2 regions of the Roseibium sp. MMSF_3247 genome follow, and region 1 is predicted to be linked to the other one. Evidence: predicted binding sites of a transcription regulator. Region 1 holds the regulator's gene; the other holds the start of a gene.
What was found. The regulator PhoB, encoded in region 1, activates phosphate uptake and scavenging genes when phosphate is short. The targets are predictions, from matches to a motif close to TGTCATNNANCTGTCAT.
Positions count from the first base shown of each region.

Region 1 (4,594 bases):
ATTACGGCGACACGCACGCGATCAAGGATGTGGATATTGAAATCCAGCCGCGTTCGGTCACGGCCTTCATTGGTCCGTCCGGGTGCGGAAAGTCGACATTCTTGCGGACCATCAATCGCATGAACGACACGATCGATATCTGCCGGGTCGAAGGCTCCATCCAGATTGACGGCGAAGACATCTACGATCCGAAAGTCGATCCGGTGCAGTTGCGCGCCAAGGTCGGAATGGTGTTCCAGAAGCCGAACCCGTTCCCGAAATCGATTTACGATAACGTAGCCTACGGCCCGCGCATTCACGGTCTGGCCCGGAACCGGGCTGAGCTTGATGACATCGTGGCCTCCAGCCTGCAAAAGGCGGGTCTTTGGGAAGAAGCCAAGGATCGTCTCGACGAACCTGGAACTGGCATGTCCGGTGGTCAACAGCAGCGTCTGTGCATTGCCCGCGCGATTGCCGTCAGCCCGGAAGTGATCCTGATGGATGAGCCGTGTTCCGCTCTCGATCCAATCGCGACCGCCAAGGTTGAGGAGCTGATCGACGAGCTGCGCGAGAATTACACGATCGTGATCGTAACGCACTCCATGCAGCAGGCCGCCCGCGTGTCTCAGCGCACTGCATTCTTCCACTTGGGAATTCTGGTTGAAGAAGGTCCGACACAGGATATCTTCACCAACCCGGTGGACAAGCGTACGCAGGATTACATTACCGGCCGCTTCGGTTGACCGGATCGCACATTTTTTCGAAGGGACACAGGATGTCTGAACATACAGTCACGGCTTATGATGACGAATTGAACGTCATGGCCGGCCGGATCGCTGAAATGGGCGGTCTTGCAGAAAAAGCATTTGCAGAAGCCGTTTCCGCCCTCGTGTCCGGCGACACCGATTTGGCGCGCCGCGTGATTGATCAGGATCGCCGTCTTGATGCGCTGCACCAGGACGTTGAGGAAGGCCTGATTGCAATGATCGTGCGCCGTCAGCCAATGGGGCAGGATCTGCGTGAAATCACAGCCGCCAGCCGGATCGCGAACGATCTGGAGCGTGTTGGCGATCTTGCAAAGAACGTCGCCAAGCGGGCAATCGCAATCGACAACGACATTCAGAGCAAGAAGCTGGCAATCGGCGTCGAGCACATGACCGAGCTGGCCCTCGGGCAGCTGAAAAAGGTTCTGGATGCCTACACCGGACGCAATGCAGAGGCTGCGCGCCACGTGCAGGAAGCTGATGCCGAAGTCGATGCGATCTACACCTCTCTGTTCCGCGAACTTCTGACGTACATGATGGAAGATCCACGGGTGATCACCTCCTGCGTCCATCTTCTCTTCTGTGCGAAGAACATCGAGCGGATCGGCGATCATGCCACCAACATTGCCGAAAACGTCTTCTTCATGGTGACGGGCGAGCGGCTTCCGGAAGACCGCACCAAGGTTGATGAAACCGGCGCTATGTGAGTTGCCAGAGCCAGCCTGAGCGGGCTGTGAAGCAGGAACTGTAAGCCGGCGCTTTAGTGCCGGCTGAGGGAATTGGAGCGAGAATTCATGCCGAAGGTCCTCATCGTCGAAGACGAAGAACCGTTGAGCCTTCTGTTGCGGTATAATCTGGAAGCTGAAGGATACGCCGTCGAGACCTGTGTCCGCGGCGACGAGGCGGAAATCCGCCTCCGGGAAACCCAGCCGGACCTTTTGTTGCTGGACTGGATGTTGCCCGGACTCTCCGGAATCGAACTGTGCCGGCGCCTGCGGGCACGCGAAGACACCGAGCGCTTGCCGGTCATCATGCTGACGGCGCGCGGCGAGGAAGCTGAGCGCATCAGAGGCCTGTCGACCGGAGCGGACGACTACGTGGTCAAACCGTTCTCAGTGCCCGAACTGATGGCGCGTGTCCGCGCGATCTTGCGGCGGGCAAGCCCGGAGGTGGTGTCCACGATGCTGCGCTCTGGCGATATCGAACTTGACCGGGAAACACACCGCGTCCGGCGCAGCACCAAGGAAATCCATTTGGGGCCAACAGAGTTTCGCCTTCTGGAATTCCTGATGACCGCACCAGGCCGGGTCTTTTCACGCGAACAGCTCTTGGATGGTGTTTGGGGGCACGATGTGTATGTGGATGAACGCACGGTCGATGTTCACGTAGGCCGGCTGCGCAAAGCGCTGAACAAGGGCAAGGCGAAAGACCCGATCCGCACGGTGCGCGGGGCTGGTTATGCCTTCAACGACCAGTTCACGGCAGCCTGATCGAGACTTTCAAGACAAACAAAAAAGCCCGCCAAATCGGCGGGCTTTTTCTTGGGTATTTCGAGATCAGGAGGCCTGGGCAACACTGGTCTTGTTGTTGGCGCTCCGGCGGCGGTCAGCGACCGGCTGGTAAGCAATCTTGCAGTGGTAGGGGCAGTAGGGCACCCCGGCTTCGGAAACCTGACCGCAGAAGTAGAAGTCTTCTGTCGCCGGATCGCCGATCGGCCACTTACAGGTGCGCTCAGTTAGCGTCAGGATGGTCGCCCGCTTGGACATTGGAACAACGTCAGCGATCGGTTCTGCAACGGGTTGAACCTCTGCGACCGGGGCCGGTGTCGGTTCCATCTTCAACGCTGCGGAGCCTTGGGTCTGCGGCTGTGTTTGCGGACGTTTCGGTGCCGATTGAGACGACGGGTTGGCCGTTGTGCGCGGACGGCGCGGTTTCGCGCTTGAGGAAGAAGACTTTGCGCGGCCGGAAAGACCAAGCCGGTGTACCTTGCCAATCACCGCGTTCCGTGTGACACCGCCAAGCTCACCCGCAATCTGGCTTGCGCTCAAACCATCACCCCAGAGCTTCTTCAAAAGCTCAACCCGTTCGTTCGTCCAACTCATTGCCGCACCCCTTGCCAAGGCCAGTGACTGGCCAAAATCCCGTTATTGGACACGCAAACGCAAGTCCATTATGGCATATCTTGTGCCTCTATTTGATACGCCGCACGAGATGTCGTGTCTGATTAGTCAAAGGTTACAATAACGTTAATTTGTGAAGCAACCGTCAGGCTGCAGTGAGTTGGGGATGAACGGACTTTTCCCCAACAGATGCGAGGTCATTGAGACTTTTACATAAAACAGCCCGAACCCGGGCAATGGCCATTTCCATTGACAGGCGGGGACCTCGGCAGTGTATAAGGATCTTGCAACGTGCCGCCGCTTTGGCGGCACATTGCGTTTTTGGCCTTTATTAAAGGTGATGCCCCGGAGTTCCGACGGTCCGATACCAGTGGCGCTTCCGGCGGCCAAAGGAGACTAAAGAGGTATGTCCGCGTCCGCGCTTTTTGGAAACTACGCAAGATCGAACCTGTCATTCGATCACGGGGAAGGTGTCTGGCTTGTTACGAGTGACGGCCGACGATTTCTCGATTGCGGGTCCGGGATCGCGGTAAATTCGCTCGGACATGCTCATCCGCATCTGGTCCAGGCCCTTCAAGATCAGGCGGCCAAGCTCTGGCATATTTCCAATCTGCACCAGATGCCGGATGGCGCGCGGCTTGCGCAGCGCCTCACCGATGCAACATTTGCAGACAAGGTTTTGTTCGTGAATTCCGGCGCCGAAGCAATGGAAGCGGCTATCAAGTGTGCCCGGCGTTATCACTATGACCGCAATGAGCCGGACCGGTATCAAATCGTGACCTTTGAAGGCGCTTTCCATGGCCGGACACTCGGCACGATTGCAGCAGGTGGCCAGGCGAAATATCTGGAAGGTTTCGGACCGAAGGCCCCGGGCTTCGATCAGGTGCCCAGCGGGGACTTGGAGGCCTTGAAAGCCATGGTCGGTCCGCAAACCGCAGCGATCGCGATCGAACCCATCCAAGGCGAGGGCGGCATTCGGGAAGTCGACTACGAATTCCTGCGCGCTCTGCGTAAGCTTTGTGATGAAACCGGAGCCCTGCTGATCTTTGACGAAATCCAGACGGGTGTCGGCCGGACCGGAAAAATGTTCGCGCATCAGTGGACTGGCGTTGATCCGGATCTGATGGCCGTCGCCAAGGGCATAGGCAGTGGGTTCCCGATGGGCGCTTGTCTTGCGACCGAAGAAGTTGCGTCCGCGCTGGCACCCGGAACCCACGGCACGACCTTCGGTGGCAATCCGCTGGCCATGGCTGTTGGCAATGCGGTTTTGGACGTCATTCTTGCAGATGGTTTTTTGGAAGAGGTTCAAAAGAAGGGCCTCTCCTTCAAGCAAAAGCTTTCCGGGCTGGTCGATAGCCACCCGAAGGTGTTCGAGGCTGTCCGGGGCAATGGTCTGATGCTGGGCATCAAGTGCACCGCGCCGGTGGGAGACTATGTCGCCGCCGCGCGCGAAGCGGGCATTCTTGCGGTCCCGGCCGGTGACAACGTTGTCCGGATCCTGCCGCCGCTGACCATCTCGGAAGAAGAGATTTCCGATGCGGTTGATCGGCTGGAGAAGGCTGCATTCGCCGTTGAGAAAAAGTTGTTGGAAGGAGCGGCCGAATGACCGCCAACGGAGCGTACAAAAACTTCCTGGATCTGACCCAATTCGAGGGCGATGATCTGCGCGCTATTCTGGAAACCGGAAAGAAGATCAAGGCAAACCGCAACGGCGTTCGCCGGGGTGAGGGG
Region 1 covers NZ_JASHII010000001.1:993,067-997,660, forward strand. Annotated here, with positions in the region: gene pstB (phosphate ABC transporter ATP-binding protein PstB) at 1-722, shown strand, start outside; gene phoU (phosphate signaling complex protein PhoU) at 755-1,450, shown strand; gene phoB (phosphate regulon transcriptional regulator PhoB) at 1,538-2,233, shown strand; gene RBB44_RS04505 (GcrA family cell cycle regulator) at 2,300-2,845, opposite strand; gene RBB44_RS04510 (aspartate aminotransferase family protein) at 3,270-4,469, shown strand; gene argF (ornithine carbamoyltransferase) at 4,466-4,594, shown strand, end outside.

Region 2 (4,594 bases), on a different contig from region 1:
ACAAACGGTCAGAAGCGGATACGACCGGGCGCCTTTATCGGAGCGGATTTCTCGTCGCTGCTTCAAATCCCAAGGCAGTTGTGTTTTTCACGGCTTTGTTTCCCCAGTTTCTTGACCCATCGGGAACAGCTGTCACTCAGCTGACCGGGATGGTTGTTCTGATCGCGCTGGTGTCGTTCTCGGTCGCTATGATTTACGGCTTCGTGGGAAGCCGTTTGAGCGTTCTTCGCCTGTCGCGACGGTTTATGGGACGGATGCACAAAGCGATTGGCGGTTTGTTCGTTGCCAGCGGCATCGGTCTGGCGGCCTCGCGCGGCTGAAGACCGCGCGGGCCCCTTAGGAATTGTCAGCGGGTCGCTGTGAGATTGAGCGTGACGGTGACTGCATCGCCGACGGTATCTGGGCCGACACCGGATCCAAGGCCGTATTCAAGACGGTTTAAGGTCGCCATGCCATTGGCTGTGGCTGTGTCACCGTTGATAGCCAGCGTAAAGTCCAGGACGAGCGGCATGGACACACCTTTGATCGTGAGCGTTCCGTTTGCCCGGTAACTGTCGCCTTCCACCCGTTCGACACTGTCGGCGGCGAAGGTGGCGTCCGGGAAAGCGGCGGTGTCGAACCAGTCGCCATTCGGCAGGGTCCCATCGAACTGGGCGTTGCCGGTGGAGGCGCTGGCCGGGCGGATCGTTGCCGAGATATCGGCGTTCTCCGGCGCGTCCGGGTCAAACTCGATGGATGCGTCCCAGGAGGTAAACCGTCCTGTCAAAGCGCTGCTGCCCTGCTGGACTTGGAACCCAAGTGTGCTCTGCGCCGGATCTACAGTCCATGTCGCGGCAAGTGCGGGCTGCACGGTCAGGAAAGACAAGGTGCAGCTGAGGAGTGCAAGTGATTTCAGTGTCATGCTTTGGCTTTCTCAGAATGTGATTCAAGCGCGTTTTGAGCTGGCTTGGTTGATGTCATCCGCTTCAAGGTGTCGTCCTTGGCAATGAAGTGGTGCTTCAGTGCGGCGGCGATGTGAACAACCACCAAGGCGATCAACAGATACGCACCATATTCATGGAGGATCATGAAAAAGGCTTCGGCCTGTTCTTTTGTTCCAAGGGCCTCCGGATAGGGCAGGTGTGGGATCGGCAGAACGTTAAAGACCACCGTCGGGATGCCCCAGGGGGACGCGGACACCATGAACCAGCCTGTGATCGGCATTGCGAAGATCAGGACGTAGAGCCCGATATGACCGAGATGAGCTGCGAGTTTTTCAAGAGCCGGCATGTCGGACGGCAGTTTCGGTGAAGGGTTTGTCAGACGCCAAACCAGCCTGAAGGCCGCAAGCGCCAATACAACAAAGCCGAAGGACTTGTGCAGCTGGTACAGCTGAAAAAGGTTCGGGTCGGTCTGCGGCAGCTGCTTGAGATAAAGTCCGAAGGCGAGCATGCCGATTATCAGCAGGGCCATGGTCCAGTGAAAGAAAATGGCTATCCGGCCGTAACCGGTTGGCGTATTGCGATACATGGCAGTTTCCTTCGGCAAACGGGAAGCCTTAACAAGGCTCCCCGCATCTTCGCAGATTAGTTTGTTGCGGCAGTCGTAAGCGTTTCGGTGTGAAACGTGATTGTGACCTCGTCCCCTACATAGGGCACGAACATGTCCATGCCGTAGTCAGAGCGTTTGATCACGGTGTTTACGGCAAAACCAACCGATTCCTTCTTCGCCATCGGATGCTCACCCATTGCCTTGACATCAACGGTCAGGGTCGCCGGCTTCGTGATGCCTTTGATGGTGAGATCGCCGGTGACTTCAAGCTGCTTCTCGCCGGTTTGTTCAACACTTGTGCTCTTGAAGGTCGCTTCCGGGAACTTTTCAGCGTCAAAGAAGTCGGCGCTCAGGAGGTGCTTGTCGCGATCTGCCCAGAATGTATCGAGGCTGCCGATCTGAATGGTGAACTCGATCGAGGAATTGGCCGGGGTTTCCTTGTCGATCAAAAGAGTGCCATCCCAGTCGCCAAAACGGCCATCGGTGGTGGAGTAGCCAAGGTGATCATACGTGAAAGACAGGTTGGAGTGGGACTTGTCGAAGTCGAACGCAACCGGTTCAGCGACAGCAGCGCCAGCGAGAACGGACAGGGCAAAGGCAGATGTAGCAAGACGGATCATTTTGGAACCTCATCAATAAGACTGTTGAAGACGTTCCATGGGGAACGCTGATCCATCACATAAGCTGTATTTCAAAAGCTGCAATTTGACTGACTGTTTATTGGGGGTGAACAATTTGTCATAATTCCGCCGGATGGTTCGGGAAAACGACTCGGCGCGTTATCGAGAAGACCGGAAGTTTCTGCGAGGTCTACAACTGCGCTCGGCAACAGTTGATAGTGACCGAAGCGGCCACTTTTGACCTTGAACCAATCTATAGTTTGGTGAACGTGATATGTGTCATGAAGGTATCAAAGTCCTCAGGCATCTCTTTCGTGTCTCGATCAATCGAGATTCGTTTCCCTTCAACATCGCCGGTGCTTTGACCCCGAACCTTCTGGAGCATATCCATGAACCGTGCAGCTATTGTTTGCCATCGTGGCCTCAGCCTCAAAGCCCCGGAAAACACCCTGGCGTCTCTTGAAAAAGCGATCGAAGCAGGCGCCGAAGTTGTCGAGCTCGATGTCCGTCCATCCCGCGACGGTGTCCTCTACGTCTTTCACGATGACACGCTGGATAGAACGACGAACGGCTCGGGCCGGTTTGCCGACAAACTCTCATCTGAGATCGACCGACTTGATGCAGGTTCCTGGTTTTCAAAAGAGTTTTCCGGCGAACGTGTGCCGCGGTTTGATGCATTCCTGAAGGCGTGCCGGGAGCGGATTTCGGTCTATGCTGAGATCAAAGAAGGAGACCCGGCGAAGGTCAGAGACATGCTCCAGGCTAACGGTCTCCTGGAAACAGCCTGGACGTTCTCCTTTGACCAGGCCATTCGCGCCGAGGCACGGGCCCGTGTTCCTGATCTCCGGCTCATGGTCTTGTTTGATCATGTCGGCTCGGTTGAAAGGGCGGTCGCGCAAGGCGCGGCAATTTTGGAGTTTCAAGCGCACAACCTGGACCCTGATCTGGCCGCTTCAGCAAGGGATGCTGGGCTCACCACGCAGCTCTTTTATGACGGTGATGATCGCGACGTGTTCGAACTGGCGGTCAAGTGCGGCATCCAGCAAATGAACATTGACCATGTCGACGTTTTCCGCTCTGTTGAAAACGAAATTCTGACCCCGGCGACCTAGGATTTTTGATCACGAGCCGGGCCCTGCAAAACACAAAAGGACTGCGACCGGTGACGGGTCATGATGCTGCCTTGAGCCTCAACCGGTTCGAAACGCGGCTTGCAACACGGCTGGTGTTTTTCATTGGTGGACTGACCATGGGCGCCTGGTCACCGCTGATCCCGTTCGCACAACAAAGGCTTGGCGTTGATGATGCCGGGCTTGGTCTTTTGCTCTTGTGCCTCGGTATTGGCTCGGTTCTTTTCATGCCGCTTGCCGGACCTCTATGCGCCGCATTTGGAAGCCGTCGAGTGATCGTCGGGTCCGGGATCGGTTTGATTGCCGGATTTCCGGCTCTTGGGTATGCAGAGACAATCCCGCTCATGGCTATCGCGGTTTTCCTGTTCGGGAGCTTCCTCGGTGTCATGGAAGTCGGCATGAATTCCCATGCGGTGGATGTTGAAAGCGGATCGGATAAACCGCTGATGTCGGGGTTCCATGCCCAGTTCAGCATCGGCGGGTTTGCCGGGGCAGGGGGTGTCACGCTTTTCTTGACGCTCGGCCTGTCACCGTTCGCATCTGCTGGCTTGATTGCGCTGTCAAGCCTCTTGCTGCTGATTTTAGCGGCCCCCCGGCTGCTCCCAAATCGCACGGGCGGTTCTTCAACGGGCGGGGCTTTCCCGAAAGGCGTTGTCCTGCTTCTGGCACTCCTCATTGCCATCACGTTTTTGACCGAAGGAGCTGTTCTGGACTGGAGCGCTGCGCTGATCACAGATCAGGGGCTGGTGGACATTGCCCAGGGCGGTATTGGCTTCATGTGTTTTTCAATCACGATGACGATCGGTCGTTTGCTGGGCGACCGGGTGGTTGCCAGGTTCGGCCCGAAAAACATCCTGCTTTGGGGCGGAGTGATCACCATTGCCGGTATTCTGCTCGTTGCAACGGCGAGCAACCTGGCTGTGTCGCTGATCGGATTTGCGGCAATCGGGGCCGGGGTCTGCAATATTGTCCCGGTGCTCTTCAGCTTAACAGGGCGGCAAAAGGTCATGCCGCAAGGCGCCGCGATTGCAGCGGTCGCAACAGCCGGGTATGGCGGAATATTATTGGGGCCTGCGGTGATCGGTTTCGTTGCGGACGGGATCGGCTTGCCCGTGACGTTCGCCGGACTTTCTCTGCTTATGGTAATCGTAGCGTTAAGTGCTAGTGTTGCCGTTCAAGGTTCACAGGCTGAATAAAACTGTTGTTTTGATTGTCGTTAGACAGCATGGAAGCCGGAATTTGTCAGGCATTTCAATTCCTCAGCGCAGGTGACCGTCAGTTGGAAATAGTTGCGATAGTCTTGGCCTCTATCGC
Region 2 covers NZ_JASHII010000004.1:246,162-250,755, forward strand. Annotated here, with positions in the region: gene RBB44_RS15075 (LysE family translocator) at 1-320, shown strand, start outside; gene RBB44_RS15080 (YceI family protein) at 347-901, opposite strand; gene RBB44_RS15085 (cytochrome b) at 898-1,509, opposite strand; gene RBB44_RS15090 (YceI family protein) at 1,566-2,150, opposite strand; gene RBB44_RS15095 (glycerophosphodiester phosphodiesterase family protein) at 2,540-3,262, shown strand; gene RBB44_RS15100 (MFS transporter) at 3,313-4,476, shown strand.
Region 2: a site for PhoB is predicted at 2,428-2,444, ahead of RBB44_RS15095 (glycerophosphodiester phosphodiesterase family protein). Genes of this name have one in related genera too.